DNA from 3 places in the Anaerotignum lactatifermentans genome. Region 3 is predicted to be linked to each of the others. Evidence: riboswitches for the same ligand, from Rfam matches in the RefSeq annotation. Region 3 holds a riboswitch; each other region holds the start of a gene.
The links. A riboswitch is a leader RNA that binds a small molecule or an ion and turns the genes downstream of it on or off. The one in region 3 is predicted to bind ZMP and ZTP.
Positions count from the first base shown of each region.

Region 1: another riboswitch for ZMP and ZTP. It lies ahead of pflA (pyruvate formate-lyase-activating protein); the one in region 3 lies ahead of purE (5-(carboxyamino)imidazole ribonucleotide mutase).
Region 2: another riboswitch for ZMP and ZTP. It lies ahead of INF29_RS07335 (formate--tetrahydrofolate ligase); the one in region 3 lies ahead of purE (5-(carboxyamino)imidazole ribonucleotide mutase).

Region 1 is NZ_JADCKK010000012.1:17,706-28,794, reverse strand. It holds gene atpA (F0F1 ATP synthase subunit alpha) at 1-932, opposite strand, end outside; gene INF29_RS04745 (F0F1 ATP synthase subunit B family protein) at 932-1,414, opposite strand; gene atpE (ATP synthase F0 subunit C) at 1,433-1,657, opposite strand; gene INF29_RS04735 (F0F1 ATP synthase subunit A) at 1,697-2,383, opposite strand; gene INF29_RS15015 (hypothetical protein) at 2,405-2,665, opposite strand; gene INF29_RS15010 (hypothetical protein) at 2,659-2,883, opposite strand; gene INF29_RS04725 (PadR family transcriptional regulator) at 3,604-4,164, shown strand; gene pflB (formate C-acetyltransferase) at 4,494-6,725, opposite strand; gene pflA (pyruvate formate-lyase-activating protein) at 6,753-7,466, opposite strand; ZMP/ZTP riboswitch at 7,522-7,605, opposite strand; gene INF29_RS04710 (hypothetical protein) at 7,791-8,564, opposite strand; gene INF29_RS04705 (hypothetical protein) at 8,512-8,829, opposite strand; gene INF29_RS04700 (stalk domain-containing protein) at 8,852-9,802, opposite strand; gene INF29_RS14505 (ABC transporter ATP-binding protein) at 10,037-11,089, opposite strand, start outside.
Region 2 is NZ_JADCKK010000022.1:2,439-13,527, forward strand. It holds gene rimO (30S ribosomal protein S12 methylthiotransferase RimO) at 1-211, opposite strand, end outside; gene folD (bifunctional methylenetetrahydrofolate dehydrogenase/methenyltetrahydrofolate cyclohydrolase FolD) at 588-1,442, opposite strand; gene INF29_RS07335 (formate--tetrahydrofolate ligase) at 1,470-3,140, opposite strand; ZMP/ZTP riboswitch at 3,220-3,298, opposite strand; gene INF29_RS07340 (FtsK/SpoIIIE family DNA translocase) at 3,361-6,312, opposite strand; gene INF29_RS07345 (deoxycytidylate deaminase) at 6,478-6,987, opposite strand; gene INF29_RS07350 (hypothetical protein) at 7,054-7,389, shown strand; gene INF29_RS07355 (acetyl-CoA hydrolase/transferase family protein) at 7,603-8,910, opposite strand; gene INF29_RS07360 (hypothetical protein) at 9,279-9,692, opposite strand; gene INF29_RS07365 (GNAT family N-acetyltransferase) at 9,912-10,463, opposite strand; gene INF29_RS07370 (stalk domain-containing protein) at 10,629-11,089, shown strand, end outside.
Region 3 is NZ_JADCKK010000005.1:40,965-52,053, reverse strand. It holds gene carB (carbamoyl-phosphate synthase large subunit) at 1-1,753, opposite strand, end outside; gene INF29_RS02350 (dihydroorotase) at 1,810-3,099, opposite strand; ZMP/ZTP riboswitch at 3,269-3,362, shown strand; gene purE (5-(carboxyamino)imidazole ribonucleotide mutase) at 3,597-4,091, shown strand; gene purF (amidophosphoribosyltransferase) at 4,168-5,619, shown strand; gene purM (phosphoribosylformylglycinamidine cyclo-ligase) at 5,603-6,640, shown strand; gene purN (phosphoribosylglycinamide formyltransferase) at 6,634-7,242, shown strand; gene INF29_RS02325 (IMP cyclohydrolase) at 7,248-7,967, shown strand; gene purB (adenylosuccinate lyase) at 7,987-9,423, shown strand; gene INF29_RS02315 (phosphoribosylaminoimidazolecarboxamide formyltransferase) at 9,447-10,631, shown strand; gene purD (phosphoribosylamine--glycine ligase) at 10,657-11,089, shown strand, end outside.

The DNA.
Region 1 (11,089 bases), on a different contig from region 3:
GCAACAACAACGGTATAGTCCATTGCACCATGTTTTTTCAAATTGGTCATTACCTGTGCAATGGTAGAGGCTTTCTGCCCAATGGCTACATATACACAGATCACATCTTTATCTTTCTGGTTCAGAATGGTATCAATGGCAATGGCTGTTTTACCAGTCTGTCTGTCGCCGATGATCAATTCCCTCTGACCACGACCAATGGGAAACATGGAGTCAATCGCCATGATACCTGTCTGCAAAGGAACATTGACAGACTGTCTTTCAATAACGCCGGCAGCTTTTCTTTCCAGCATATACCAATCTTTTGCTTCAATTTCACCTTTACCGTCAATGGGCGCACCCAGGGCATCCACAACACGTCCCAGAATGCTGTCCCCTACGGGAATACCGGCTCTGCGTTTGGTACGCAGCACACGGGTACCTTCTGTCAAAGTCTGTTCATCACCCAGAACCATGCAAAGGATTTCTGTTTCGTCGATATTCTGTACCAGACCTTTCAGACCGTTTTCAAACAATACGATTTCACCATACATGGCTTTGGAGATACCTTTTACCGCAGCAATCCCATCATGAAGATGGTGTACATAGCCGCCTTCTTCAATGGAAAATTCATCTTCAAAACCATTGATATCACTTTTCATAATGGAGATGATATCTTCTCTGCCTTTTTCTTTCCGAAGCTGACGTTCCAGTTTATCAAAAGTCAGTTTGAATGTATTGTCAAAAACTTTATTCCCAATCTGGAGCATATAACCGCCCAGAATGTCATCATGTTGATGTTCCTCCAGTACCACGTCTGTGGCATTATATGTTTTCTGGAGGATTTTTTTCAGCTCCTGTAAATCTCCTTCAGAAGGTCTTTTGGCATAATGAATGATCGCCTTCAAAATTCGATTTTCTTCAAAAAATTCTTTTGTGAAATTTTCTGCCATCACGCTTCACCTACCTTCTTCAGCAAATCTTCAAAGAGCGCTTTTTCTTTTTCTTCGTTGATATTGTTTCCCACTGCTTTTCTAGCTGCAAGCATGGCAATGGTAACCATTTCATCCTGAGTATCTGCCAGCAGTTTTTTTCGTTCCTGCTCAGCCTGCTTTCTGGATGAAATCAAAATGCGTTTTGCCTCTTCTTCAGAAGCCTGCAATTGTTCTTTTTCTTTTTTGCTGGCTGCTTCCAAAATGCGCTGCGCCTTTTCCCTTGCCTCTTTTGTGGCATTTTCCACGGTTTCCTGTGCCTGCTGGAGATTCTGGTTTGCCAATGCTTCCTGCTCTTTGGCATGATCCATCTGTCCCTGAATCATTTCCTGCCGCTGATCCAGAACTTTTTGTACCCTTGCGAACAGAAATTTTTTCATAAGGACATACAGTACGATCAAATCAACAAAAGTCCAAATAATATTCCAATTCAGCGTTAACATTTCCACATTCTCCTTTTATCAGCCTAAGAACAGGATAATCAGCAATGCGATAACAAAGCCGTAAATTGCAGTTGCTTCGGCCAGTGCGGCACCAAGCAGCAGTGTTTTGCTGATTTTGCTTTCTGCTTCGGGCTGTCTTGCAATAGATTCTACTGCTTTAGAAGTAGCGATACCAATACCGATACCTGCGCCAATACCTGTCAATACTGCAATACCTGCACCAATCGCGATTAAAGTTGTCATTTTTATTTCCTCCTTGAATATCCTAATTTCATCTTTTTATTACTCTATGGCTTCTTTGATAAACAAAGCGGTCAAGAATACAAATACATAAGCCTGAATCAGTCCATCGAAAATATCGAAGTACAGGCTGAATGCCACTGGAATGACTGCTGGTACAATGATTTTAATCAATTCCATAACAACAAATGCACCCAATACATTCCCGAAAAGTCGCATGCAAAGAGACAGCGGCTTGATAAAGATTTCCAAAATATTAATGGGGGTAATGATTGGCATAGGCTCTGCAAAGCTTTTAACCCAGCCTTTCACACCTTTCTGATGAATGCCTGCGTACTCAATGAGCACAATGCTCATGATGGCAAGTCCTGCTGTCACATTCAGATCTTTTGTTGGCGGTTTGATGCCAAAAAGTCCGATGAGGTTCGCACAGCCTATGAACAGAAGCACCGTTCCCAGATATGGCACATATCTTTTGCCATGTTCACCAAAAATCCCCGTGAAAAAATCCTGTAAAAATGTCACACAGGATTCCACAAAAACCTGACGTTTTCCTGTTGGCACGATTTGCAGATTTCTGGTCAGGTAAAGCGAAGCCACTACAAGAAAAGCCATGATGATCCATGTAGCTACCACGGATTCGGGAACCGGTATCCCGCCAAACACAGGAATGGTAAATGCCGTTTCACAGTTCAGCTCGTTCATCAGTTCTTCTGCTAAACTTCCCATATGATTACTCCTTTTTTACGATTACTGTACACTCCCTACCGGAAAAGCACTGCGGAATACTTTCCGAACAATGGGTCCTGCAATGAGCAGCTGAAATGGCAAAGCCATGATAAAGTTTTTGGGGATATTGGTCAGCCAAATCATACCAAGCTGTCCCCATTCTCCCGTTCTGACGCACATTTCCAAACCGCCATATAAACTCATGACAATGACCATGGGTACTACCATACAAGAGGAAATGCAAATGACCTTACGCAGTGTACTGCTTTCAGGTTTTACCAAAAACGGAAGGCAAAGCCTTTTGCCAGTTTAGATACCAAAAACCAGTCAAAGCACATAGCGTATATGTAAGCGATGGGAAAACCAAGCCAACCTTCTCTCAATACATCCAATGACGGACTGCCCATATGGAGTGTAACATTATACATACTCATCCAAAACACCATTACAAAACACATCAATACGGTATAAATCAAACTTTCTCTTTTATTCTGCGGCATAATTATCCTCCTTTTATTTCCATTACTGCCTTTTTTGTCCACAAGAAATATTGTAGTAATTTCTTGTGGGTCATGTAAGTGTTTTTTTATTTTCGTCTTTTTCTCCGAAATCGGCAGAAATGATTTCATTTTGTAGGAAATTATACCCAATATCTTTTTAGAACATGCAGGGCAATTCAAACAATAGAATTACCAAACATTTTTTGATTTTTTCCGCTGTGATGTTATCTTTTTTCTGTACTTTCATTGGTGTTTTTTCTTTTTTGAATTTTTGCCGCCGCATCCCTTCTTTCTAGTCACGCGGCAAACTCCTTGTGCTGATGCACCTGTTTGTCGTTTTTTTCATAAGAGCGTTTACAAAAATTTCATTCTATAATTTCATATCACCATTATGAGGGAAATACATCTGTATCCCCTCAGGTTTTTCGGCACACCAGACTTCAATTTTCATTAAATCCAGCGACCATTTTGGACTTTCCAATCACAATCCTCTTCCAACCACATCACACTCCTTTTACGCTTCAAAATCCAGGGTGTTTCCGTGTAAAGATGATACTCTTCAAACACGCACTCATATTATCACTCCATTTGCAACATGTCAATATTTACATGTTTAAAATTCCATGTTTTTTTTAACATGTAATTCTAGAAATGTTTCTTTGTTTGTGATATAATACATCTAGTTTTCATGGCATAGTAATACATTAAGGAGTGAAATATATGGGGACGTTAAAATATGCCATCCTTGGGTTATTAAACCGCCAAGAGATGACGGGCTATGAATTGACAAAAGCAATTGAACACAGCCTTCTGGGATCATGGCGCGCAAAACACAGCCAAATTTATCCAGAATTAAAATCTTTGACACAAAAAGGTCTGGTCAAATATGAAGTTGAAATCTCTGGCACTGTATTGGAAAAGAAGGTATATTCCATTACAGAGGAAGGACGCAGCGATTTCCTGCATTGGGAATCCAAAAAACTTCCATTGCAGCCAAATACCAAAGACGAATTTCGATTGCAATTATACTTTTCCAGTTGTCTTCCACCGGAAAAACGCATTGAACTATTGGAACACCAATTAGCCCTGCATCAAGCAAAATTGCAGAAACTAAAACGGATCATACAGAAGTTCGATGCAATTCCACCTACGGAAGAACCCTATTTTAGTGATTACCTGGTCCTTGGTGGTGCAGTTGCCAGAGAGGAAACAAGCTGCCATTGGTTAAAAACATGTATTGACCTTTGCCAGCAACGGTTGAATGATTCACAAAAGGATTGATTTTTCTTTTTCAGTTCGTTTATTTTCTTTTCTATTCTTACCTAAAAATGTAATCCTATATTTGTTATGAATCATAAACTTTTGACCAAAATCCGTTGCCGATACCAAATGCATATCTTTATCTGATGTATTTCAGACATCTTTGAGCATAGCAGAAGCACCTCTTGTTCAGCATCGCTATATACTACCACTTATTTCTATAAATGTAAATTAATGTAAGATTTTTTTACAATATTTTCACACCCTTGCACAAACATTTATACAAAAAAGCCAAACCCTTCTTAAAAGCGTTTGGCTTTTTGTCGTAAACAAATTCTATTTCTTCCTAATTATACCGCCTCGTGGAATGTACGCATGATAACTTCTCTCTGCTGATCTTTGGACAAACGATTGAAGTTTACGGCATAACCAGAAACACGAATGGTCAGTGTAGGATATTTTTCGGGGTGTTCCATGGCATCCAAAAGGATTTCTCTATTCATGACATTGACATTCAAGTGATGCGCACCCTGATAGAAATAACCATCCAAAATGTGAATCAGATTTTCAATACGCTGCGCTTCATCTTTTCCCAATGCATCAGGAACAATGGAGAATGTATTGGAAACACCATCCTGACATACATTTCTATAAGGAATTTTTGCAACAGAATTCAAAGAAGCCAATGCACCATTTTCGTCCCTGCCATGCATGGGGTTTGCACCGGGAGCCAAAGGTTCCCCATGTTTTCTACCATCAGGTGTTGTACCTGTTTTTTTGCCATACATGACATTGCTTGTGATGGTCAAAGCAGACAGTGTATGTTTTGCATTGCGGTAGATGGGATGCTTCTTCAATGCATTGGAGAAATAGGTTGCCACTTCCACTGCCAGTTCATCCACACGGTCGTCGTCATTGCCGTATTTCGGGAAATCCCCTTCCACGTTAAAATCTACAGTCACACCATTTTCATCACGGACAGGAGTTACTTTGGCAAACTTGATGGCAGAAAGAGAGTCTGCCACAACAGAAATGCCAGCCATACCAAAGGCGGTCAGTCGTTCCACATTGCCGTCATGAAGCGCCATCTGGCTTGCTTCATACGCGTATTTATCGTGCATGTAGTGGATGATATTGATGGTATCCACATAAAGTTCTGCAACATAGTCCAGCACCTTTTTGTAACGATCCCAAACTTCATCAAAATCTAAAACTTCGTTTTTCAATGGTTTGATTCCGGGAACTACAGGCACTTTCTGCAATTCGTCCACGCCTGCGTTTAACGCCATCAGCAGAGATTTTGCCAGATTTGCTCTTGCGCCGAAGAACTGCATCTGTTTGCCCACACGCATAGCGGATACACAGCAGGAGATGGCATAATCATCGCCGTAAAGAGGACGCATGACATCATCGTTTTCATACTGAATAGAATCTGTCTGAATGCTCATTTTTGCGCAGTATTTCTTGAATTCTTCCGGCAGATCTCTGCTCCACAGTACTGTCATATTGGGTTCCGGTGCTGTTCCCAGATTGGTCAGGGTATGCAGATAACGGAAGGAATTTTTTGTAACCAAAGGTCTGCCATTGATGCTGACACCGCCAATGGCTTCTGTCACCCAAGTGGGATCGCCGCCGAAAAGTTCGTTATATTCCGGTGTTCTCAGGTGCCGCACCAGTCTTAATTTAATGATGAACTGATCAATGAGTTCCTGCGCTTCTTTTTCTGTGATAACACCGTTTTGCAAATCTCTTTCGATGTAAATATCCAGGAATGTGGATGTACGTCCCAAGGAAATAGCGGCACCATTGTTTTCTTTTACCCCTGCCAGATATGCCATATACAAAAACTGAACGGCTTCTTTGGCATTTTTCGCAGGTTCGCTGATATCCACACCATATTTCATTGCCATGGATTTCATTTCTTTCAGCGCTTGAATCTGCATGCTGATTTCTTCTCGCAAACGGATTCTTTCATCTGTCATAGGACCATCAAACTTGTCCTGTTCCTTTTCTTTTTCGCCAATGAGGAAATCCACACCATAGAGGGCAACTCTTCTGTAATCCCCAATGACACGACCACGACCATAAGCGTCAGGCAGACCTGTTAAAAGACCTACGTGTCTTGCTACTTTTGTTCTCTTTGGATATGCGTCGAATACGCCTTCGTTATGAGTTTTCCGATAAGCATGGAAATCTTTTTCCAGCTGGGGATTCAATTCATAGCCGTACTGTTCCAAGGCACTTTTTGCCATTTTCATGCCGCCATAAAGATTGACAATCCGTTTCAGGGGCGCATCTGTCTGCAAGCCCACAATTACCTCATTTTCCTTGTCAATATATCCCGGTGCAAAATTGTCAATACCGGATACGATATTGGTTTCCACATCCAGAATGCCTTTTTTCATTTCTTCCAAAATCAGTTCATGGCATTTATCCCATACTTTCTGTGTTCTATCTGTAACCCCTTCCAGGAAAGTGTCATCACCTTCGTAAAGGGTATAGTTTTTCTGAATAAAGTTTCTGACATCAATTTCTTTTGTCCATTTTCCTGTCTGAAAACCCTGCCAAGCCATTGTATTCATTTCTGCGTCATCCTTTCTAACCACATGTTATGCAATCATTTCCGTCAGCAAATTTTGAAGATACTGTATTTTTTTCTGTTCCATAGGCGGAACGCCTTCCAGAGAATATGGAATGCCTAAAGCATGGTATTTTCCCACGCCCATGGTATGGTAAGGCAACAGTTCCACTTTCTGTACATTAGGAATTGTCTGAATCATTTCCCCCAATTGCCGAATATGCGCTTCCTCATCAGTCAAACCGGGCACTACTACATGCCTGATCCAAAGCGGAACATTCTTTGCAATGACCGTTTCCAAGAACGTTTTCGCAATGGAAAAATCGCCTCCCGTCAGTTTGTGGTATTTCTCCGATATCACATGCTTGATATCAAAGATCACCAGATCTGTGTAATCCAGCAATGCATCATAAGAACCATTTCCATAACCTGCCGTATCCAGACAGGTAGAAATATGCTCGGCTTTACAGGCTTTGAACAATTCCGTTACAAAATCCGCCTGCAACAAAGGTTCCCCACCGGAACAGGTGACACCACCTGTATTGCCGTAATAGGGACGATAACGTTTCAGCATCTTCATAATTTGACCTACATCCATTTCTTTTCCGCCGGAGAGCTGCCATGTATCAGGGTTATGGCAGTAGCGGCACCGCAAATGGCACCCCTGCAGAAAAAGAACGGTACGGATTCCAGGTCCATCCACAAGTCCCATGGACTCAATGGAATGGATTCTGCCTTGCTGCATATCATCACCTCTTTCTATCCAATTTTTTGAAATAGAAAAAGCCGCACGCCCGGGCTTTTCCTGCCCAGACGGTCGGCTTGTGGTAACGATTATACTCCATGTGGTTAGATCCACGATTCCGTCAGTCATATAATCCACGAGTTGATACTAGCATACTTTATTTTGTGTGTCAAATGGAAATCTTTAGAAATTTGTGTTTTTCACAAAGATTATTGTTTTTTTGTCGAAAACATTTTATTTTCTTCTGTTTCGTGACAAGATTCTTGTAAATTTTATATAGACAAGATGTGACAGAGAATCTGTTCTTTTTTAACAACAACACCTTTATTTCAATGAAGTCCAATTGCCATTTTCATAAACATATCCGTATTCTTTCCAAATATCGGTCTGTTCCAAATCATTGTTTGCGACAAAAAGCTTCTCACCATCGTATAAACAGTCCAACTTATCTCCATTAGAAAGTTCCAATGTCATGGCAAACATACGATATGGATATTGGGGAATGGTGCCCATGGCATCGGTACTTTTCTGGTTGATGGTTTTCCCATTTCCTTTTCCTCGTAATTCCAGCTTTCCATTGTTGAAAGAATAGGAAATGCCTAACTCCTTCAGAACAGCAGAAAGTTCCGTATACTCTTCCTGAATGGTCAGAATGGAAACCCCTGCACATTCTCCCGCTTTCACTTCTTCCAAAGGGAAAGAGCCCTTCTTTGTTTTCAGAATATCCCCTTTCTGCAGCACGTCTATCCCTAGCTTATGCGCTGTATTTTTCTCTGCCCGCATCAGATACTGGGAACAGTTTTCAAAAGAAAAACGATTTGGTGCTTCTGGATTGCCATGGACAGAATTTCTATTTGTTTTTGTAATCTGTTCCAGATTCTCAGGTAAAACCTCCTCATTTCCATTCTGGTCATATAAAACAGTTTTTTCCGATATGGATGCATCTTCTTTGAATGAAACAGGCTGTCCAATCAACTCTTCCGCATCAACAAGCAATTCTCCCTGGCAGGCATAAGTGCCAATCTGCAGACCATTGATATATGTTTCATATTTCCATCCATCCTGCACATGTGGGATATCGCCTTTTTTTATCTTCATTTGGATAAATATCCTCCTGCCACAAAACGATTTCTGATACCATGCCCGATCTGGTTTCCAGTGTACGACTTTCTGCAGCATCCACAAAAAATCCAGAGTCCAGCAAATCTTTTAGATAAACATACACTTTTTCATTCTGGCAAATATATGGAATGGCTTCTCCCTCTATTTCAACGGTTCGGGTATCAGCCTGCATTCCTTTGCAAAGCACCCATGCCACACATAAAGCACAGGCAGTCGCCAGAAAAACGAGGCTTCTTTTCATTGTTCTTCCCTCGCTTCCTCCATTATGAAAGCATAAAACCAATATTGATGAATCCTTTATGCAAGCCTGCAAATGCCAGACCCGCTGATTCGCTATAAATTTCTCCTGTATATTCATTGAAATAGATTGGGAAATTTTCGAACCCTTTTAACTCATATACATAAAATCTGGCAAGTTTTTTCCCGGTATAGGTCACTGCCGAAGCATCATAGTAAAACTTCTGCTCAATTTCCTGATTTGTTTCTTCTTTTGCAGCAATCAAATCCTTCTGATACTGAACAGAAACATCAGTGATTTTTTCCAGACCATTTTTGGAAACATATTGGGGCTTTGTTCCGTTCGGCATTTCAATGGCAATGACACTGACTTTTACCCAATTGGGGGATTCCGAATTATCTTCATGACAATAAGTTTTTTCGTAGTCATCCACATACTGTACCTTTCCACCAAAGGTCTCCGCAACAAAGCGCAGTGGAACATACAAATAATCGTAATCACACAGGTAATAAGATGCAGCCATTTCATGACCATTCAGCAGCACGGTACTTTCATTATATCTTGGAAAAACAAGGGTGTTGTCCCCTTTTTTCAATGTCAGATAATTTCCAGACTCATCGGTCAGATCATAGGTAATGCCCAGAGGTTCTGCGATTTTTTCCAAAGGGGCATACACAACACCATCTTGCAGCACGGTTTCTGGTTCCGGTACAAATCCGCCGTTAATCATCAGCAGACGGATACCATTTTTTACATCTCTTTCATAAGTGCTCTCCTCGCAATTTGAATCTAAATTCAAAAAAGAAATTTCATAAAAATCTGATAATTCTGTTTGATAAATACGTACATCAGCCTTGTTTTCTGTCCATTTGAGCGGTTCTGCCCCCAATGCGCACTCACCTGCTGGCAAAAGAAACGCAAAGCAAAGAAGCGGAACTGCCAGTTTTTTCCCAATACTGCAATCAAACTTTTTCATAGTCATCCCTCTTTCCCAATCATCCAAACAATGCCTCTTTTAATGTATCTTGAAAAATACATCTATATGTTTATCATATCATAGAAAGGAATAAAGAATAGGAAAGCCCTCGTTTTGTAAGAATTTCTTTCGAAATTTATGATACTGCTCATGTCTCAACAAAGAAAAAAGCAGCGAAATATCATCTCGCTGCTAAAGTTGTTTTTCTTTTCATAGAATCATCTAAAATGCATATCACTCCAGTTCAAATGCTCCTGTGTACAATTGATAATAAGTGCCTTTCTGTGCAATCAATTCCTCGTGACTGCCGCGTTCAATGATTCTGCCGTGGTCCAGTACCATAATGGCTTGGCTGTTCCGAATGGTTGATAACCGATGGGCAATGACAAAAACAGTTCTTCCTTTCATCAGATTATCCATACCATCCTGTACCAATGCCTCAGTACGTGTATCAATGGAAGATGTGGCTTCGTCAAGAATCATGACAGGCAGGTCTGCCACTGCGGCACGAGCAATGGAAATTAACTGCCGCTGTCCTTGAGAAAGACTGGAACCATTCCCTGTCAGGACTGTCTGGTAGCCCTGCGACAATCGTCTGATAAAATCATCTGCATTTGCAAGTTTTGCAGCCGCAATACATTCTTCGTCGGTAGCATCTAATTTACCATATCGAATATTATCCATCACGGTTCCGGTAAACAAGTTTACATCCTGCAATACAATACCCAGGGACTTCCGCAGATCAGGCTTGCGGATTTTCGAAATATCAATGCCGTCATAATAGATTTTCCCATCTGCTATGTCATAAAAGCGATTGATCAAGTTGGTGATGGTTGTTTTTCCGACACCGGTTGCACCAACGAAAGCAATCTTTTGACCCGGTTTGGCAAACAGGGATATATTTCGAAGAACAAGCTTTCTGGGTTCATACCCAAAGTCCACATGCTCCAGACGGATATCGCCGGTCAATTCCCGATAGATTACCTGACCACTTTCCTTGTCAGGCTGCTTCCAGAACCATGTGCCTGTCATTTCGTCTGTTTCTGTAATTTTTCCCTTTTCGTCTTTTTTCCCTTTGACCAATGTCACATAGCCTTGGTCTGTTTCCAATTTTTCATCCATTAACTGAAAAACACGTTTTGCGCCGGCAAGCCCCATGGCAATGAGAGAAACCTGCATGGCTGCCTGTCCGATTGTTTGAGAAAGCTGTCTTGCCATACCCAAAAAGGAAATAATGATACCAACAGATATAGTTCCGATGCCAGCCAAAGACAGATTACCTACCTG
Region 2 (11,089 bases), on a different contig from region 3:
CTGTTTTATATTTGGCCATTTCCAGAATGGTTTCAATGCTTTCTTCCAGCGCGTCCCGGATGAAACAGCAGGTATTGACCACAATGATGTCTGCCTCCGCTTCGTCCGCTACTGCCTGATATCCTCTCTCCTGCAACAAACCCAGCATGACTTCACTGTCTACGCGGTTTTTGTCACAGCCCAAAGAGGTAAATGCTACCGTTCCTTTCATTGGTTTCCTCCTTAAACATCGATTCTCATAAAGGAAGCGGAACAACAGCAAATTCCTCTTAAGAAAACATTGTTTTTTCTTTATTTTCTTAAGAGGAATTGCGATGGCTTTCTTCAGAAGAAAACATACAAAATACAATCTTAGCAAAAATAAGAAAGCCGGAACCCTCTGCATGATAAGGTTTTCAGCTTTCTTTGTTTTCTTATGAAGATGCCCTTAAACTCTGCTCCGCTTCTTTGTCTATCCTATGAGTATACTATACTTTTTGCAAAAAATCTATGTTTTCCGCTGAATTTGTGTATTTTTCCAGCAAAGACAACATTTTCATAAAAAAGAATATCATCCACGTTTTTACACGTCAATGATATTCCCATTTTTACAGTCCGTTTTGCAGTTTTGCTGCTGTGATACAGTTTTTCATGAGCATGGCAACAGTCATGAGTCCTACGCCGCCGGGCACAGGAGAAACTGCGCCAGCCACTTCGCAAACGTCGTCAAAATCTACGTCGCCGCAAAGCTTGCCGTTTTCATTGCGATTCATGCCAACGTCAATGACAACAGCCCCTTCTTTCACCATATCTTTGGTGACAGTATGAAGCTTGCCCACTGCGCTCACCAGAATATCCGCTTCTTTGCAGATACCTTTCAAATCTTTTGTTTTGGAATGGCAGATGGTAACCGTGCCGTTTTTCTGCAAAAGCAGCATAGCGGTGGGTTTGCCTACGTTATGGCTCCGTCCAATGACAACACAGCGTTTGCCTTCGATGGTATGACCGCTGCGTTCGATCAGTTCCAGCACACCAGCAGGGGTGCAGGGCAAAAATCCCTTCTGACCTGTGTGCAGCAAGCCCACATTCAAAGGATGGAAACAGTCCACGTCTTTTTTGGGGTCTACAGCCAGAATCACTTTTTCCTCATCAATCTGAGGAGGCAAAGGCAGCTGTACCAATACTCCATGGACGCTATTGTCCATATTCAGCTGTTCCACCAGTGCCAGCAGGTCTTTTTCTTCTGTATCTTCCGGCAGTTCATAAGAACGGGAGAGGATACCCACTTTTTCACAAGCCTTTTTCTTATTATTCACATATACCATGGAAGCGGGATCGTTGCCCACCAAAACCACAGCAAGGCAGGGGGTAATCCCCTGCCGCTGTAACTTTTGTGCTTCCAAGGCAGCTTCTTCTTTGATCTGATCGGAAATCGCTTTTCCGTCGATGCGTTGTGCCTTCATAGCATAACTCCTTTATAGTTTGATTAATTAGAACAGACCAACAATGTTGCCGTCAGCGTCAATGTCGATGTTCAGTGCCGCAGGTTTTTTAGGCAGACCGGGCATTGTCATAACATCGCCCAGCAGTGCAACGATAAAGCCTGCACCAGCAGAAATGCGGATTTCTTTTACAGTTACTTCAAAGCCTTCGGGGCGACCCAGTACCTTGGGATCGTCAGACAGGGAGTACTGTGTTTTTGCGATACATACAGGGAAATGTTCAAAGCCCAGTTTTTCGATCTGTGCCAGTGTTTTCTTTGCTGCTGCTGTGAAGCTTACATGACCTGCGCCATAGATTTCCTTACATACTTTATTGATCTTTTCTTCGATGGACAGATTATCTTCGTACAGTACATGGAAATTACTTTCTTTTGTTTCCAGTGTTTCCAGAACTTTTTCAGCCAGTGCTTTACCACCTTCGCCGCCGTCAGCCCATACTTTTGCTACTGCGAATGTTGCGCCCATTTTTTCGCAGCGTTCTTTCACATAAGCCACTTCCGCGTCTGTATCCGCTACAAAGTGGTTCAGTGTAACCACAACAGGTACGCCGTATTTCTGGATATTTTCAATGTGTTTTTCCAGGTTTACAAAACCTTTTGCCAGTGCGTCCAGATTTTCGTTGCTCAAATCTGCTTTGGGAACGCCGCCATTATATTTCAATGCACGAACAGTTGCAACCAGTACAACTGCGTCAGGTTTCAGACCAGCTTTTCTGCATTTGATATCGAAGAATTTTTCTGCACCCAGGTCAGCGCCGAAGCCTGCTTCTGTTACCACATAGTCAGCCAGTTTCATAGCAAATTTTGTTGCGCGCACACTGTTGCAGCCGTGAGCGATGTTTGCGAAGGGACCGCCGTGGATGAAAGCGGGTGTGTGTTCCAATGTCTGTACCAGGTTGGGCTGCAGCGCATCTTTCAGCAGTACAGTCATGGCGCCGTCTGCGCCAATCTGTTTTGCTGTAACAGGTTCATCGTCATAAGTATAGCCAACGATGATTTTGCCCAGCATTTCTTTCAGGTCATGCAGGTCGTTTGCCAGACAGAAGATTGCCATGATTTCAGAAGCAACGGTGATCTGGAAGCTGTCTTCTCTGGGAACGCCGTTTACTTTGCCGCCCAGACCGGAAATCACATGACGAAGCTGTCTGTCATTCAGGTCCACAACTCTTTTCCAAGCGATTTTTCTGGGGTCGATGTTCAGTTCATTGCCCTGCTGGATATGGTTGTCCACCATGGAAGCCAACAGGTTGTTTGCTGTTGTGATGGCGTGCAGGTCACCTGTAAAATGCAGGTTGATGTCTTCCATAGGCACTACCTGTGCATAGCCGCCGCCGGCTGCGCCGCCTTTCACACCCATGCAGGGACCCAGAGAGGGTTCTCTCAGGCATGTCAGGGCGTTTTTGCCCATTTTCTGCAGGGCCTGTGTCAGACCGATGGTAACGGTTGTTTTGCCTTCCCCAGCAGGTGTAGGGTTTACAGCTGTTACCAGAATCAGTTTTGCGTCGGGTCTGTCTTTGATCTGATTATAATATTTATCACTTACTTTGGCTTTATACTTGCCATAACATTCCACATATTCTTCGGGGATGCCAGCTTTCGCCGCAATGGCGGTAATGGGTTCCATGGTGCATTCCTGTGCAATCTGCAAATCTGTTTTCATCTTCAAAAACTCCTCTCTCCGATTCCAATATGTCCTTGCGCTTGCCTGTCCTACTTTGAAAAAAAGCCGACAGTCCAAGCGTAATCGCCCAGACGGTCGGCATCAATTCTGTCATACTCCATGTGGTTACTCCACTTCCGTCAGTCATATGACTCTACCAAAATGGTACTATATGAGACGAAATTTGTCAATGTGCAACCTGTATGAAATCCATATTCTTTTATGCGTTTTCCTCTGTGGGGGACTGCATTTCCTCCCACTGCGCTCTGGTGATGAGGACTTTTCTTGGTTTGCTGCCTTCTTCGGGTCCAACCAGTCCCCTTCTTTCCAGTTCGTCCATGAGTCTTGCCGCACGGTTATAACCAATGCGGAACTGACGCTGAAGCATGGAAACAGAAGCCTTTTCTTTTTCCAGAATCAAATCCACTGCCTGTTCAAAAAACTCGTCTGTTTCCTCACTGGGACCGCTGGCAGTTTTTGCCACTGCTGTAATCTGATCCACCATTTCCTGTGTATATCCAGGGCGGCTGCTTTTCCGCAGGAAGTCCACAATCTGTTCCACTTCTTTATCCGTTACAAAAGCCCCCTGAATACGAGAAGGTTTTGCCTGACCGGAAGGATAGAACAGCATGTCCCCCTTGCCCAGCAGTTTTTCCGCGCCGACCATATCCAAAATGGTACGGGAGTCTATGCCGGAGGAAACGGCAAATGCCAGACGGGAAGGAATATTGGCTTTGATAACACCAGTGATAACGTCTACGGAAGGACGCTGTGTGGCAATAATCAAATGCATCCCTGCCGCACGTGCCATCTGTGCCAGACGGCAGATGGAATCCTCTACTTCGCCGGGTGCTGCCATCATCAAGTCTGCCAATTCATCGATGATGATAACAATCTGTGGCATTTTTGCTTCCGGTTCGCCTTTTTCTTCCTTCATGGCATTGAAGCCTTTGATGTCACGGACACCGCATGCCGCAAAGTCATTGTATCTTTCCAGCATTTCTCTCACTGCCCAGTTCAGTGCCGCCGACGCTTTTTTCGGGTCGGTAACAACGGGAATGAGCAAATGAGGAATACCGTTATATACACTCAGTTCTACCACTTTCGGGTCAACCAAAAGGAGTTTGACTTCTTTCGGGTCTGCCTTATACAAAATACTTGTAATCAGTGTATTGATGCAGACACTCTTACCACTGCCTGTTGCGCCGGCAATGAGCAAGTGAGGCATTTTCGCAATGTCTGTGACAATGGGATTGCCTGTAATGTCTTCCCCTAAAGCAAAAGCCAATTTGGAGGGATGTTTGCGGAAAGCATCACTTTCCAGCACTGTCCGCAGATATACGGACTTGGTTTCTTTATTTGGCACTTCAATGCCTACTGCCGCTTTACCGGGAATAGGCGCTTCAATACGAATGCCGCTGGCAGCCAGATTCAGGGCAATGTCGTCTGCCAGATTGACAATCTTGCTGACCTTGACCCCCTGACTGGGAGAAACTTCATATCGTGTAACAGTGGGACCTGCGCTGACATTGATGACGCGGGCTTCTACGCCGAAACTTTTCAGTGTCATTTCCAGTTTTCTGCCGTTTTTCTGCTGTTCCAGAATACCTGAACCACTGCTATTGCCGGGGTCACGTCCTAACAGGCTGATAGGCGGGAACACATAAGGCTTTTCTGCCGGTTCCGCAGGGGCAGCTGCTGGCTGCTGTGCTGTTTCTTTCTGGGCTTCCGGTTTTGCAGGCTCTGCCGCAGGTACGTCTGTTGGCATTTCTTCTGCCACAGGCTGTACTTCTTCCACTGGCATTTCTTCTTCTGCCATAGGTTCTTCCACTTCCAGCATGTCCATTTCTTGAGATGCTGTTTCTTCTGCATCTTCCAAATCCGCGAAATGGAAGTCTGTTTTTTCTTCTGCTGCCCGCATGGCTTCCGCCGCAAGGGCTGCCGCTTGAGATTCCATATCCCATGCTTCTTCGGGCGTTTCTCCTGCCATATTTTCTGCGGTATTATCTTCGCCGAAGATTTTTTCGTATACAGCTTCTTCCTCTGTCATTTCCACAGGTTCCTGTTTTTTGGCAACTTCTTTCAGTGGTTCTACCACCTTAAAGCGTTCCGTGGATTGAGGCGGCATCTGTGTGCCCTGCTCCAGCTCATCCACCTGCAATTTCCCGCCAAATACCACATTGAAGTCCCGTTTTGGTTCTTCCATGGGCATTTCGTTTTCTTTGACAAAGTCATAAATAGGTTCCCGTTTTTTCACGCTGTAATCCTGCTTTTTCTGACGGAAAACCGTTTCTTTGACTTCGGGATGCTCTGTGGCTTCCACTTCATGAAGCTCAATGTTGAAATCTTCTTTATTCATCACACGGCGACGCTTTGCTTCCTGTTTTTCCAGTCGTGCCGCTTCCATTTTTTCTTCCTGACGGATGCGGTCAGCCTTATTTTTGATTTTTTCATTGCGCACCTGTCTTCTGACTTTCTGATGGTCTGCCAGTGTCCCCATAGCACCAAAGAAAGAACGTCCTGTTGCCAGAATAATGGAAATCACCAGCATCGCCAGTAGAACAATGACGCTGCCCAATGCATCCAGCAGTCCAAACAGACCGCCGCCAAAGAGTCCGCCAATCAAACCGCCGTTGGTCAAAGAACCGCTGTCAAATAGCTCCATGGCTTTTTTCGCAAATCCAAGATCACCGGAAACATTCAGAGGATGGAACAGATACGCCGCTGATGCCACAGTCAGCAGGAATAATGCGCCGCCAAAGGCACGCACCAAAGGCCATTTCCGTTCTTCTGACATAAGCATCCAGATGCAGTAAATGATGACCAACACCGGCAGCAATACGCCGCTGATGCCTAACAGCCCTTGAAAAAGTCCCCCGATTACCTGACCAACAACCCCCATTTTACTGGTGATCTGGCTGATGAACACCACCGCCGAGATGACGATGATAACGATCAGTATCACTTCGTCTAAGATACTGTCACCAAAACGTTCTCTGCTTTCCGGCATACGGGTAGTTTCCCGCTTGGGTGCAGATTTTGTATTTTTTGTCGTATTCGCTTTTTTTGCAGTTGTTTTCGCGGCAGTTGTTTTTGTGCTTTTGCTGCCCGTTTTCTTCACCGCAGGGGATTTCGTCGTCTTTCGCCCCGTGCTGCTCCCTTTTGCTGCCAAAGCTTTTCACCTCTGTTCTCAAGAAATCACTAATAAAATATTATACAATAAAAATAATCTGCTGGCAAACGAAAACCACTGATTTCATGCAAAAAAACTGACCCGCTTTCTGTCGTAAAAATCAGATACAGGTCAGTTTTTGATGTTCTTTGTTGGCGGGAATGCTCAGTCCATTTTCACCACTTCAATATCCGCTTCTTCCAGAATCTTTCTGGACAGTTCATCGGGATATTCCCCTTTGTGCACAACGCGTTTGATACCAGCATTGATGAGCATTTTCGCACAAATGACGCAGGGCTGCAATGTGATATAAATGGTCGCGCCTTCTGTGGAAATACCCAGTTTTGCCGCCTGAATGATAGCATTCTGCTCCGCGTGGAGGGCACGACAAAGTTCATGGCGTTCGCCGGAGGGAATGCCTAGACGCTGACGTTCGCAGCCGCCCATTTCCGTGCAGTGCTTCAGTCCTGCAGGAGCGCCGTTATACCCTGTTGTAATGATACGGTTATCCTTGACAATGACTGCCCCTACCTGTCTGCGCAGGCATGTGGCTCTGGTCTTAACAATCTCCGCAATCTCCATAAAATATTCGTCCCAACTTGCTCTCACAATCGTTTCTCCCTTCCGTTTCTCTCGCAAAAATCCTACCACAAAGATAGCATATACACCTATCATTGTCAAACGAAATCCCCTCTGTTGTACTGAAAAAAGGAAGGATTTTCCAACAAAGGAGGGCTGGCTATGGAAAATATCAAAACATGGGCAAACACCCATTCATGGGTAAAAATTGCAGTCTATCTACTGACATTTCTTTTTCCCGCTCTGGCTTTTGCCCAATTCTATCTGCCCTCGCAGTCACCCATAAATCCATATCCCTTGATGTGGATTGGTTTTTACAGCTGTCTGTTCTTTTGCTGGGCATATAAGGGCTTTTTGCTCAAAGTTCCTTCTGTTCTGGCAAACCTGTTTTTCATGGGATTTCTGATTTTCGGTTCGCTTATGGGCGGACTTCATGGGATACTGCTTTTTGTGCGTTGTCTTTGCGTCCCTGTATTACCTTTATTTTTCTTATTTTAAAAAGCATTGGTAAAGCAGATTTCCCTTAAGACAGACATTGTTGTTCTTTTCTTTAATTTCTCAAGAGAAATTGCAGCGGATGTCTTCAGAAGAAAATATATCAGATAAATCTCAACAAAAATAAAAACGCTGGAATCAAAAGATTCCAGCGTTTTTTGTTTTCTTATGAAGCAGCCCATATAACCGAAGCTTTTGTTTTAAAAATATTCCAGATCAGATGATCAGGTTCATTTTCTTTGCTTCGAATTCCAGTTCTTCGCGGAACTGAGGCGCAGCCAGGGAAATGATCATTTTTGCTCTCTGGCTAGCTGTCTGACCTTTCAGACGAACGATACCGTTTTCTGTTACCAGGAAGTCCACTTCGTTTCTAGGTGTTGTAACGATGGAACCAGGTGTCAAAATAGGTTTGATTTTGGAGATGGTGCCGCCTTTTGTGGTGGAAAGCATTGCGATGAAGCCTTTGCCGCCTTTAGACATGTTTGCACCTCTTACGAAGTCCAGCTGACCGCCGGAACCGCTGTAATGTTTGGTACCGATGGATTCGGAGCAAACCTGACCAAACAGGTCAACTTCGATACAAGAGTTAACGGATACGAAGTTATCATGCTGTGCAATCACAGCAGGGTTGTTGATATAGCTTACAGGATACATTTCGAAAGCCGGGTTGTCATCCATGAAGTCGTACATTTTCTTGGAACCCCAAGCCAGAGTTGCAACAGTTTTGCCAACGTGGATAGGTTTTTTCATGTTGGTTACTGCGCCGCATTCCAGCAGGTCAACCATACTGTCTGTGAACATTTCTGTGTGCAGACCCAAATCTTTTTTGTCTTTCAGCAGAACACCAACAGCGTTGGGGATACCGCCAATACCCAGCTGCAGAGTTGCGCCGTCACAAACTTCGTCAGCGATCATCTGACCGATTTTCTTATCATCATCGGACAGAGGAGGGTTGTTCAGAACCAGCAGAGGTCTGGAGGATTCGCACAGAGCGGTTACCTGAGAGATATGAATCAGGCAGTCACCCATAACACGAGGCATCTGATCGTTTACATCCAGCAGGATGATGTCAGCTTTTTCACGCATTGCTACAACTTCTGCGCCAGCCATAGGGCAGCTGAAGTAACCATGCTTGTCCATAGGAGAAACTTCTGCGTAGAAAACATTCAGTCTGGGCTGAACATCTCTCCAGTAACCGGGGATAGTGCTGTAGTTACAAGGAATATAAGTATGGATACCTTCCTGGATGCCTTTTCTGCCAGGAGCGCCTGTGAACCAGGATACATATTCATACTTGCCTTTCAGTTCGGGTTTCATGAAGGGACCGCCTTTTACGGACAGTGTTGCGTGGTGTACAACACCTGTCAGTTCGCCTCTCATTGCTCTTGCTGCAACCGCTTCACAAATAGCGGTAGGTTCTTCCAAACCTGTGGGACATGCGCAAACGTCACCGGATTTTACATACATGGCAACTTCTTCGGGGGATTTGCGTTTTGCCTGATACATTTCCTGGAATTTGTTCATATTCTCTCACCTTTCTTCATTTATTTGATTAAAAATCAGCATACTGCCAATGCGTTTCTTCTAATGCATACAATATACGTAATATTATTTTATATTTTACCATAGCCATAGGCAAAAAGTAAAGAATTGTCCATCATGTTTCTGATTATATACAATCATACCACATTTTTCAGTAATTTTTCCATGCAATTTTTCATAGAATACCGAAAATTCAACATTTACATATGTCATACAACTTTTCTTTCATGCGATTATCCAGCCATATCTTTCCTGTATTCAAGTTCCTTGTTCTTATCTTTGTACGACATGAAAAATGGGCACAAAAAAAGACTGTATTCATAAAGAATACAGTCTTTCTTACTTACAGATTAAACCAGATATTTCTGTACTTCCGCAGGAAGTAAATCCTGTTTGCGGCTGATGATCATAATCATATCTGTTTCAGCTTCAGCAGAAGTCTTTTCCAGTTCTTCGATGAACTTCACGAAATCCGCATCACTAACTTTGTCTACAATATGATTCAGACCGTCAATATAGATTTTTTCAATATCGCTATTCTGAGAAAGGATACCACAAACAAATCCTCTGAAAACCTGAGGGTCTTCCATAATAAACTTCGGTGTGTCTACAAAACGAACACTATAATGCAGATCATACATACGGCTGTTGTCGTCGTCTACGAAAACAACGCTGCCATTTGCGCTTTTGCCTGCTTCATTTGCCATTGCAATGAGTTTCTTTGTTTTACCTTCACCTTTTTCGCCTGCAAGAATCTGAACCATCGCAATCTCCCCCTTCATGATGTTGGTGATATACCTTTTCGTATTTGTTAGATTGTGTTGCAGTAAAGCTAATGCTTTATGTTTATGATGTTATTATTCTCCCTTTACTGCAAAAACCCTCTTTTTTTCCTGCTAATTTTTCAAAACTATGTACATTTATTTAGTTTCAACAAGTCGATTCCGAAAAAACAAAACTAGATTCATGCATAATGTACAGGTTTATTTGTTCATCTTGCCCAAATCTTCTTTTGTATACCGGTATACATTACAGTGAATAGCGGAACGATACCGTTCATAGGTCTCCAAACTGATTCCCGCGGGCTTTGTCATCAGGCGCAGTGGCAAAGGTTCCTGTCCCTTACGCATAGGAGGCTGCATATAAGGATAGTCATTCCACACAAAACCATGACGTTCATAAAATCCAATGCGGCGGCGTGTCAGTGTATCCTCTGGCACTTCAACCTCCAGCACCACATTTTTTCCCTTCCAATGCAAAAATAAATCCAGCATCTTTCCGCCGAATCCATGGTTTCGCTTTTCCGGCAATGTCGCAAAATGTTCAATATACAGAAAATCATCAGCCAATTCCCATGCAGCAATTACGCCGCCGACCGTTCCGTCTTCGTCCTCTATGGCATACATATGGTACTTTTCATTTTCAATCAAGGCAAGCTGATCTTCCTTGGAACGTACCTCCGTTTCCGGAAAGCTCTGGGCAAGAATGGGATAAACTTTCTCAAAATCTTCCTTTGTCAATATTCTTTCAAACATTTTTTCTCCTCCTGTCAGCTTCTTGTGGCTATCAGGATATCACACCCTGTGCAGAAAAGCAACGATAGTCCCCCATCTTTTACGTTTTGTTTGCAAATGCCGCTGCCCTCTTTTCTTTTTTCTGTACTATGCTATACTGAAAAGCATAAGAAAGGATGTGATTCTTTGAGAAAAATCAAATACAGTATTCTTCTGGGGCTGTTGCTTCTGTTATGGAGCACCGTACCTGCTTTTGCGAGAGATGTGACCGTACAGCTGGACGGCAATGTACTTTCCTGCCTCCACGATCCTGTCATTGAAAATGACCGTGTGCTGGTTCCCATGCGGGACATCATGGAGCCTCTGGGCTATGAAGTGTTATGGAATGAAAAAGACTGTTCCATTGTGGCAAAAGATGCGGATACCAATATATATCTAACCATCAACAATGCTTATGCTACCGTCAATAATACACAAGTGGTATTAGACGCAGCTCCCCGCATCATTGATGATATCACTATGGTTCCTCTGCGTTTTGTGGCAGACTACAGCGGTGCTTCCGTCACTTGGGACCCCAAGACCTACACCGTATCCATTGAAAGAGGCGGCGCACCTTCCACACCGGAATATACCACCGCAGACTCTGT
Region 3 (11,089 bases):
TGATGGATTCATAACCATACTGTTTGATGGTTGTTACAGCGTGTACTGTGGAGTAGTCGAATTCGACACCCTGACCGATACGGATAGGACCGGAACCCAGTACGATGATTTTCTTCTTGTCGCTCAGGCGGGATTCGTTGCCTTCTTCGTATGTGGAGTAGAAGTAAGGGATGTAGCCGCCGCAGCCGCTTGTTTCGATCATTTTGTAAACGGGGAACATTTTCTGTTCTTTTCTCAGGTTGAATACTTCAACTTCTTTCCAGTTCCACAGTTTTGCGATGAATTTATCGGAGAAGCCCATTTTCTTCGCTTTTGCCAGAATTTCAACGTTGCCAACGTTTTCAGCCAGAACTGTTTCGTAGTCAACGATATTTTTCATTACTTCCAGGAAGTATTTTGTGATCTTGGTTGCTTCGAAGATGTCGTCCAGAGATACACCGTTGCGGATCAGCTGTGCGATGGCATAGATTCTGTCATCGGGGCTCTTAGCGATGTAGTCCAGCAGTTCTTCGTTAGGTGTGTTGTCAAATTTGTCCATGTACAGGTGGCAAACACCGATTTCCAGAGAGCGGATGGATTTCAGCAGGCATTCTTCGATGGTTCTGCCGATACCCATAACTTCGCCAGTTGCTTTCATCTGTGTGCCCAGTGTGTTTGCTGCTGTAGCAAATTTGTCGAAGGGGAAACGAGGCATTTTTGCTACGATGTAGTCCAGTGCGGGTTCGAAGTTTGCGTTTGTTTCGGAAATCTTGATTTCGTCCAGTGTCATACCAACAGCGATTTTAGCTGTTACACGTGCGATGGGGTAACCGCTTGCTTTGGATGCCAGTGCGGAAGAACGAGATACACGAGGGTTCACTTCGATCAGATAGTATTTGGAGGAGTTGGGGTCCAGTGCGAACTGTACGTTACAACCACCTTCGATTTTCAGCGCGCGGATGATTTTCAGAGCGCTGTCACGGAGCATGTTGAAGTCTGCATCGCTCAGTGTCAGGATAGGAGCCACAACGATGGAGTCACCTGTGTGTACACCAACGGGGTCGATGTTTTCCATACCGCAGATGGTGATGGCGTGGTCTGTGCCGTCACGCATTACTTCGAATTCGATTTCTTTGTAGCCTTTTACGCTCTTTTCTACCAGTACCTGGTGTACGGGGGAAAGTTTCAGAGCGTTTTCCATGATTTCAACCAGTTCAGTTTCGTTGTTTGCAAAACCGCCGCCTGTGCCGCCCAGTGTGAATGCGGGACGCAGTACAACGGGGTAGCCGATTTCTTTTGCAGCGTCGATGGCTTCTTCAACGGAGTATGTGATGATGGAAGGAATTACGGGTTCGCCGATTTCCTGGCAGAGTTCTTTGAACAGTTCTCTGTCTTCAGCGCGTTCGATACTGTCGCAGCTTGTGCCCAGCAGTTCAACCTGGCATTCTCTCAGAACGCCTTTCTTTTCCAGCTGCATTGCCAGATTCAGACCTGTCTGACCGCCGATACCGGGAACGATGGCGTCGGGACGTTCATAACGCAGGATTTTTGCAACATATTCCAGTGTCAGGGGTTCCATGTAAACCTTGTCTGCAATGGTTGTGTCTGTCATGATGGTAGCGGGGTTGGAGTTTACCAGCACAACTTCATAGCCTTCTTCTTTCAGGGCAAGGCAAGCCTGTGTGCCTGCATAGTCAAATTCGGCAGCCTGTCCGATCACGATGGGGCCGGAGCCGATAATCAGAATTTTTTTGAGGTCAGTTCTCTTTGGCATATTGTAATTCCTCCTTAAGAATTATATATATAAAATTTCCTAGTTACCTGAATTTATTATAATATGGTTGTTTTCCGGCTGTCCAGATTTTCTTCCCATACAGGAATCCCTTTGTACATGGTCAGTTTACATCTGCCGGATACTTCCCAGCCGGTGAAGAGTGTGCTTTTGCCCATGGAGCAGAACTCCGCAGGGTCAATGGTGTATGTTTCGTTCAGATCGTACACAGTCAGGTTGGCAGGCATGCCAACAGCAAGAGGTGTGCCGATGCCGAAACGTTTGGACGGATTTGTGTGCATCAGATCAATGAGCATATTTAAGGTAAGAACTCCTTTTTTCACCAGATTGGTGTACAAAATGGGGAAGGCTGTTTCCAGTCCTACGATACCCATCATGCTCTTTTCCAGACCTTTGCTTTTTTCCTCAGCGGAATGGGGCGCATGGTCGGTGGCAATCATGTCGATGGTGCCGTCCAGAATGCCTGCGATGAGGGCATCCTGATCTGCTTTGCTGCGCAGAGGGGGATTCATTTTGAATCTGCCGTCCTCCTGCAAGTCCATATCAGTCAGTACCAGATAATGAGGACCTGTTTCGCAGGAAACGGGAAGCCCTTCTTTTTTCGCCTGACGGATCAGTTCCACGCCTTCTTTGGTGGAGATGTGGCAGACGTGATAGTCACATCCTGTTTCTCTTACCAAAGCAATGTCGCGCTCGATCTGCTTCCATTCACTTTCGGAGCAGATACCTTTGTGTCCGTGCTGCGCACAATATTCGCCTGCATGAATATAGCCGCCATTGAGCAGTTCATTGACTTCGCAGTGTGCGGCTACCATTTTGTCAAGTTGTTTGATTTTTTTCATCGCCTGGCGCATCATTTCGTCACTTTGTACACCTCGTCCATCATCGGAAAAGGCACAAACATGAGGTGCCAGTGCATCAAAATCCGCAAGAGCTTCGCCTTTTTCACCATAAGTGATGGCACCATAAGGCAGGACTTCAATCAAAGCGGTTTTTTCGATGGCTTCCAGCTGAGGTGCCAGTGTTTCGGCACAATCGGGCACTGGATTCAGGTTTGGCATTGCACAAATGGTGGTGTAACCGCCGTGTGCTGCCGCCTGTGTACCGGTACGGATGGTCTCTTTATAAAAAAATCCCGGTTCTCTCAGATGCGTATGAACATCAATGAAACCGGGAAAGATAGCGAAACCTTCCAAATCGAAAACAATGCTGCCTTTTGTGGGTGCGGCGGAAGAAATATCGGTAATGATACCATTGTTGACAAATACGTTGGATTTTACAAATTCGCCCTGCATAAATACGTTTGCATTGGATAAAATGTAGTTCAATGTATTTCTCTCCTTTCTTCTGTCTGCATGGTTGTTATATATTTCTTTACAAATTGTCAGTAGTATATCATAGGGATTTGGCTCTGTCAAGCATTTCTTTTGGGGAAAATTCTTTCCCCTTCATTGACAGGAAATTGGAAAATGTGTTAGACTGAACTTGTCAAATAAAGCGGTTTTCTGTAACTGACGGATTGGTGGGAAACCACAGGGGAGCAGAAAATCGGAATTTTTTCTAAGCAGTGCAGTACTGCCTGGCGGATATTTTTATGAATGCCGGGCTTAACAGAATTTCTTCGGTCTGTTTCTTCTGCATGATGGTGGTCGGCGGTGTTTTTGATGAATGGAAATATCGCTTTTTTGCTGTCAATGAGGAGAAAAGAAGGAAAGCGTGCTGCTTTTTGTCGACCGTCTGGGCAGTCCTGTTTCCGCCAAGGAATCAGACTGTCCTTTTTTGCGTCTGCAAAAGGAATTTGTATTATTTTTGAGGAGGTTTATCCATGAAAAAAATCGGTATTGTAATGGGCAGCGACAGTGATCTTCCTGTATTGGAAAAGGCAATGACAACACTGGACAAATTTGGTGTGCCTTATGAAGTGCATGTATATTCCGCACATAGAACACCTGTAGAAGCAAAAGAGTTTGCACAGCAGGCAAGAGCAAACGGCTTTGGTGCCATCATCGCGGCAGCAGGCAAGGCAGCTCATCTGGCAGGCGCCATTGCAGCCAACACAACACTGCCTGTCATCGGCATTCCTGTAAAATCCTCTACACTGGACGGTCTGGATGCACTGCTTTCTACCGTACAGATGCCCGGCGGCATTCCCGTTGCAACTGTAGCCATTGACGGCGCAGAAAATGCGGCTCTGCTGGCAATTCAGGTACTGGGTGCATCTGACGCGGAACTGGCAGCAAAACTGGATGCAGCCAGAGCAGAAGCAGCAGCAAAAGTACTGGAAAAGAACAAAGCAGTGGAAGCAAAATACAACCACTGATACCATACATACGAAATAAACACAGATACAAAAGAACCCCTGTCAGAAAAGACAGGCGGAACAAGGAGCTGGAAAAATGAATAAGATCCATGAAGAATGCGGCGTTTTTGGTGTATATGCCAAGGAGAAAACATCCGTTGCATCTACGGCATATTACGGTTTGTTTGCCCTGCAGCATCGGGGACAGGAAAGCTGTGGGATTGTAGTCAACGACGAGGGCGTGTTCACATATCATAAGGACGGCGGTCTGGTCAATGATGTGTTTACCCCAGCGGTGATGGAGCATCTGGGGGAAGGGAGCATGGCAGTGGGTCATGTGCGCTATGGCACAACCGGCGGCGGTGGCAGAATCAATGCCCAGCCCATCGTTGTGAACCATGTGAAAGGCGCAATGGCTCTGGCACATAACGGCAATCTGGTCAATTCCTTTGAACTGCGGCGGGAACTGGAGCTGGAAGGTTCCATATTCCACACCACCAGTGATACAGAAGTCATTTCCTACATCATCACCAAGGAACGGCTGAAAGCACCTTCCATTGAGGAGGCGGTCAATCAGGCAATGTATCGCATCAAGGGGGCTTACTCTCTGGTGGTCATGTCTGCAACCAAGATGATTGCGGCAAGAGATCCCCATGGATTCCATCCTCTCTGCTATGGTGTCACAAAAGAAGGGACTTACGTCATTGCTTCGGAAACATGCGCGCTGGATGCAGTCAGCGCAGCCTTTGTGCGGGATGTGGAACCCGGTGAAATCGTGGTCTTTGACGGCGATGAAATCCGTACCATTTCCGACCATATGGGTGAAGCAGAGAAGCATTTGTGTATTTTTGAACATATTTATTTTTCCAGACCCGATTCCAGAATCGACGGCGTCAGCGTACATCGTGCCAGAGTAACGGCAGGTGCCTGTCTTGCCATGGAACATCCCGTACAGGCGGATGTTGTCATTGGTGTGCCGGATTCCGGTATCGACGCAGCCATTGGATATGCCAGACAGTCCGGCATTCCATATGGCATGGGATTTATCAAGAATAAATATATCGGTCGTACCTTTATCGCGCCGGGACAAAAGGCGAGAGAGGATAAAGTAAAGATCAAGCTGAATGTAATATCAGAAACCATCAGGGGAAAACGTGTGGTTATGGTGGACGACTCCATTGTCAGAGGCACCACCTCTGCAAGAATCGTCAAACTGCTGCGGGAAGCAGGGGCAAAAGAAGTCCATGTCCGTTCTTCCGCACCGCCGTTTTTATTCCCTTGTTATTACGGAACAGACGTGGATTCCCAGGAAAACCTCATTGCGGTGAATCATACCATGGATGAGATTCGGGATATCATCGGTGCGGACAGCATCGGCTATCTGAATCTGGACCATCTGGGCATGCTCATGGGTACTCCCAAGGGCTGCGGATATTGTGCCGCCTGCTTTGATGGGAATTATCCCACAGAAGTTCCCACAGAAACGTGCAAGAACAGATTTGAAGGCAAGCTGAGCGAAAGGAGCAACAATCATGAAAAGTCAAAGTGAAAGCTATAAAGCTGCAGGTGTGGATATTACCGCTGGGTATCAGGCAGTGGAACTGATGAAAAAACACATTGCAAGAACCGTAACAGCAGGTGCAATGTCCGATATCGGCGGTTTTGGCGGTCTGTTTGAAATGGATCTGACAGGCATCACAAAACCCGTACTGGTAAGCGGTACTGACGGTGTTGGCACAAAACTGAAACTGGCGTTTTTGATGGACAAACATGACACAGTAGGTATCGACTGTGTAGCTATGTGTGTCAACGACATCATTTGCTGCGGCGCAAAACCTCTGTTCTTCCTGGACTATATTGCCGTAGGCAAAAACTTCCCTGAAAAAGTAGCAGCCATTGTTTCCGGCGTAGCAGAAGGCTGCGTACAGTCCGGCGCTGCTCTCATCGGCGGTGAAACAGCAGAAATGCCTGGTTTCTACCCCGAAGACGAATACGATCTGGCTGGTTTTGCAGTAGGCGTTGTTGACAAAGATAAAATCCTGGACAACAAAACCATGGAAGCTGGCGACGTTGTCATCGCACTGCCTTCCAGCGGCGTACACTCCAACGGTTTCTCTCTGGTTCGCCGTGTATTTGATGTGGAAAACGCAGACATCAAAACACCTCTGGCAGAACTGGGCGGTAAATCCCTGGGTGAAACACTGCTGGCACCTACAAAAATCTATGTAAAACCCATGCTGGCACTGTTCGAAGAAGTAAAAGTAAAAGCAGTTTCTCATATCACAGGCGGCGGCTTCTATGAAAACATTCCCAGAAGCATCCCCAAGGGCTTCGGTGCGAAAATTGACAAGAGCGCACTGCGTATTCCTCCCATCTTCAAACTGTTGGCAGAAAAAGGCAACATTCCCGAACGTGACATGTTCAACACATTCAACATGGGTGTTGGCATGAGCGTTGTGGTTGCCAAAGCAGACGCTGAAAAAGCACTGGAAATCCTGAAAGCAAACGGTGAAGACGCTTACATCATGGGCGAAATCATTCCTTCCGAGGAGGGCGTGGTGATATGCTGAAAACAAAAATCGCAGTTTTTGTTTCCGGCGGCGGCACCAATTTGCAGGCATTGATTGACGCCCAGAAAAGCGGCATCCTGCAAAGCGGCGAAATCGCCTTGGTACTTGCCAGCAACCATAAGGCTTATGCCCTGACAAGAGCGGCAGAAAACAACATTCCTTCCGTTGTGGTTGTCAGAAAGGAATTCGATTCCCAGCTGGCTTATGAAGAAAAGGTCAAAGAAGTCCTGAAAGAATATGGCATTGAACTCATCGTTCTGGCAGGCTTCATGTCCATTCTCAGTGAAAACTTTACTTCCGCTTTCCCTAAGCGGATTATCAATATCCACCCCTCTTTGATCCCTTCTTTCTGCGGAAAAGGGTATTATGGTCTGAAAGTCCACGAAGCGGCTTTGGCTTATGGGGTGAAGGTAACAGGGGCAACGGTGCATTATGTCAATGAAATCCCCGACGGCGGCGAAATTCTCATGCAGAAAGCCGTTGAGGTCAAAGACGGAGATACACCGGAAGTGCTCCAGCGCCGTGTCATGGAGGAAGCGGAATGGATTCTGCTGCCCCGTGCCACAGAGCAGGTTTCCAAAGAATTGCAGAAAGGAAGATAATTTTCATGGATATTTACAGAAAAGATTCTATGGCTACACTGGTGAAAGATAACGCTTATGTGGGCAGAGGCATTGTCATCGGCAAAACAGCAGATGCCAAAAAAGCGGTAGTGGCTTACTTCATCATGGGCCGCAGCGAAAACAGCCGTAACCGTGTGTTCATCGAAAAAGGCGATGAAGTCATCATCGAACCCTTCGATGTTTCCAAAGTAGAAGACCCTTCCCTGATCATTTATTCTCCCATCAAAAAATGGGAAAACAAACTGATTGTCACAAACGGCGACCAGACAGACACCGTTTATGACTTCATCAAAGACGGCAAAACATTCGAAGAAGCTCTGGAAACAAGAGAATTTGAACCTGACGCACCCAACTTTACCCCCAGAATCAGCGGTATGCTCACATTCGGGGAAAAAGATTTCGCATACAAAATGAGTATCCTGAAAAGCGCAGACGCAGAAGGCAGCGCATGCAACCGCTACACCTTCTCCTATGCTGCAACAGCAGGTCTGGGTCACTTCATCCATACTTACGCTTGCGACGGCAACCCCCTGCCTACATTCCAGGGTGAACCCGAACGTGTGGCAATCCCCGATGACATCGACACCTTCCTGAATGAAATCTGGGAAAACCTGAATGAACAGAACAAAATCTCCATTTATGTTCGCTACATTGACCTGGAAACAGGCGCTGTGGAAAACAGAATGATCAACAAAAACAAATAAATCAAAAGAGGAGTACAGGATGCACGAAAACAAGGAAATTTATATTTCACCTTTTTCTACCCGTTATGCCAGCAAGGAAATGCAGGAAGTATTTTCTGAACAGTTCAAATTCCGCACATGGCGCAGACTTTGGATCGCATTGGCACGGGCGGAAAAAGCATTGGGTTTGGATATTACAGAGGAACAGATTGCACAGATGGAGGCGTTCAAAGACGACGTCAATTACGAAGTGGCGGAAGAAAGAGAACGAATCGTTCGCCATGACGTTATGAGCCATGTTTATGCTTTTGGGAAACAGTGTCCCGCGGCGGAACCCATCATCCATCTGGGCGCAACCAGCTGCTATGTAGGGGATAATACAGACATTATCATTCTGCGGAAGGCTTCCGAAATCATTTTGAAGAAAGCGGCGCAGGTGCTGAAAAACCTGTCTGATTTCGCTATGGAATATAAGGACATGCCTTGCCTTGCGTATACCCATTTGCAGCCTGCACAGCTGACCACCGTGGGCAAACGTGCGGCACTGTGGATGTATGAACTTTCTCAGGATGTGCTGGAACTGGAACATCGTCTGGACAAGCTGCTGCTTTTGGGTTCCAAAGGCACCACAGGCACACAGGCAAGCTTTATGGAGCTTTTTGACGGCGATGAGGAAAAAATCAAGAAAATGGAAACCATGATCGCTGACGAAATGGGATTCCCCGGCGTGGTTCCCGTTTCCGGTCAGACTTATTCCAGAAAAGTAGACGCTTATTTCCTCTCTGTTCTGTCCGGCTTTGCCCAGAGCGCATATAAATTCTCCAATGACATGCGTATTTTGCAGTCCTTTGAGGAAATGGAGGAGCCTTTTGAAAAGAATCAGATCGGTTCTTCCGCAATGCCTTACAAGCGCAATCCTATGCGCAGTGAGCGTATTTCCGCTCTGGCAAGATATGTCATTGTAGATTCTCTGAATCCGGCACTGACAGCAGGAACCCAGTGGTTTGAACGTACTCTGGATGACTCAGCAAATAAACGTGTTTCCATTGCGGAAGCGTTTCTGGCAGTAGATGCCATTTTAAATATCTATATCAACGTGACCGGCGGCATTGTGGTCTATGATAAGGTTGTAAACCGCCGTGTCATGGAAAAACTGCCTTTTATGGCAACAGAAAACATCCTGATGCAGTCTGTGAAAAAAGGCGGCAACAGACAGGAACTTCACGAACGTCTGCGCACCCATTCCCATGGGGCAGCAGCAAAAGTGAAACTGGAAGGCGGCGCAAACGACCTGATTCAGCGCATTGTGGACGATCCTGCATTCCCTCTGACAGAAGAGGAAATCTATGTGGAACTGGACCCCAAGCGTTATATCGGCAGATGCGCCTCTCAGGTGGAAGAACTGGTGTCTTACACCATCCAGCCCATTTTGCAGCGGTGGCATGACGGCGAAATCAAGGCAGAATTGAAGGTTTGAAATTTTAGGAGGAGAGAAGCGGTATGAAAGAATTTGAATTGAAATATGGTTGTAACCCCAACCAGAAACCGGCAAAAATCTTTATGGCGGACGGCAGTGATTTGCCCATTGAAATTCTCAACGGCAAACCGGGTTATATCAACTTTTTGGACGCGTTCAACAGCTGGCAGCTGGTGAAAGAACTGAAGGAAGCCCTGGGCATGCCTGCGGCAACCTCCTTTAAACATGTAAGCCCCACTTCCGCGGCAGTCGGCGTACCTATGAGCGCGGAACTGAAAAAAGCTTGCTTTGTAGACGATATTGAAGGTCTGGATGATTCTCCCATCGCGCTGGCTTACGCAAGAGCAAGAGGTACAGACAGAATGTGCTCCTTTGGTGACTGGGTTGCCCTCAGCGATGTTTGTGACGAAGTAACCGCTCGTCTGCTGAAAAGAGAAGTTTCTGACGGTATCATCGCTCCCGGTTACACACCCGAAGCATTGGAAATCCTGAAAAGCAAACGCAAAGGCAGCTACAACATCGTAAAAATCGACCCGAACTATGTGCCTGAAAAACAGGAAAGAAAACAGGTTTACGGCATCACATTTGAACAGGGCAGAAATGATTTCAAAATCGACGAAGAACTGCTGAACAACATCGTGACAGAAAACAAAGAACTGCCTGATGCAGCAAAACGCGACCTGATCATCGCCCTGATCACACTGAAATATACACAGTCCAACTCTGTATGCTTTGCAAAAGACGGCCAGGCAATCGGCGTTGGCGCAGGTCAGCAGTCCAGAATCCACTGCACCAGACTGGCTGGCAGCAAAGCGGACGTATGGCATCTGCGTCAGCATGAAAAAGTGCTGAACCTGCCTTTCCTGCCTACCGTTGGCAGACCTGACAGAGATAACACCATCGATGTTTATATCTCTGACGACTATGAAGACGTTCTGGCAGAAGGAACATGGCAGAAATTCTTCTCCGAAAAACCCGAACCTCTTACAAAAGAAGAAAAGAGAGCATATCTGGATTCCATCAAAGGTGTGGCTCTGGGCAGTGACGCTTTCTTCCCCTTCGGTGACAACATCGAACGTGCGGCGAAGAGCGGCGTAACTTATATTGCGGAACCCGGCGGTTCCATCCGTGACGACAATGTCATCGAAACCTGCAACAAATTCGGCATGGTTATGGCATTTACCGGCATGAGACTGTTCCATCACTAAGAGAGAAAACGGGAGGAATCAATCTATGAAAGTTATGGTTGTAGGCGGCGGTGGCAGAGAACATACCATCGTGAAAAAGATCAAGGAAAACAAAGATGTGACAGAACTGTACGCACTGCCCGGCAACGGCGGTATCGCACAGGATGCAGTCTGTGTGGATATCGGCGCAAAGGACATTGACGGCATTGTGGCATTCGCAAAGGAAAAAACCATTGATTTCGCAGTGGTAGCTCCTGATGATCCTTTGGTACTGGGCGCAGTTGACGCACTGGAAGCCATCGGCGTGCCTTGCTTCGGTCCCAACAAAAACGCAGCGATTTTGGAAGGCAGCAAAGTGTTCTCTAAAAATCTCATGAAGAAATACAACATCCCCACAGCGGCTTACGAAGTTTTTGACAACGCCGAAGACGCTCTGGCTTATCTGGAAACAGCACCCATTCCCACTGTTATCAAAGCAG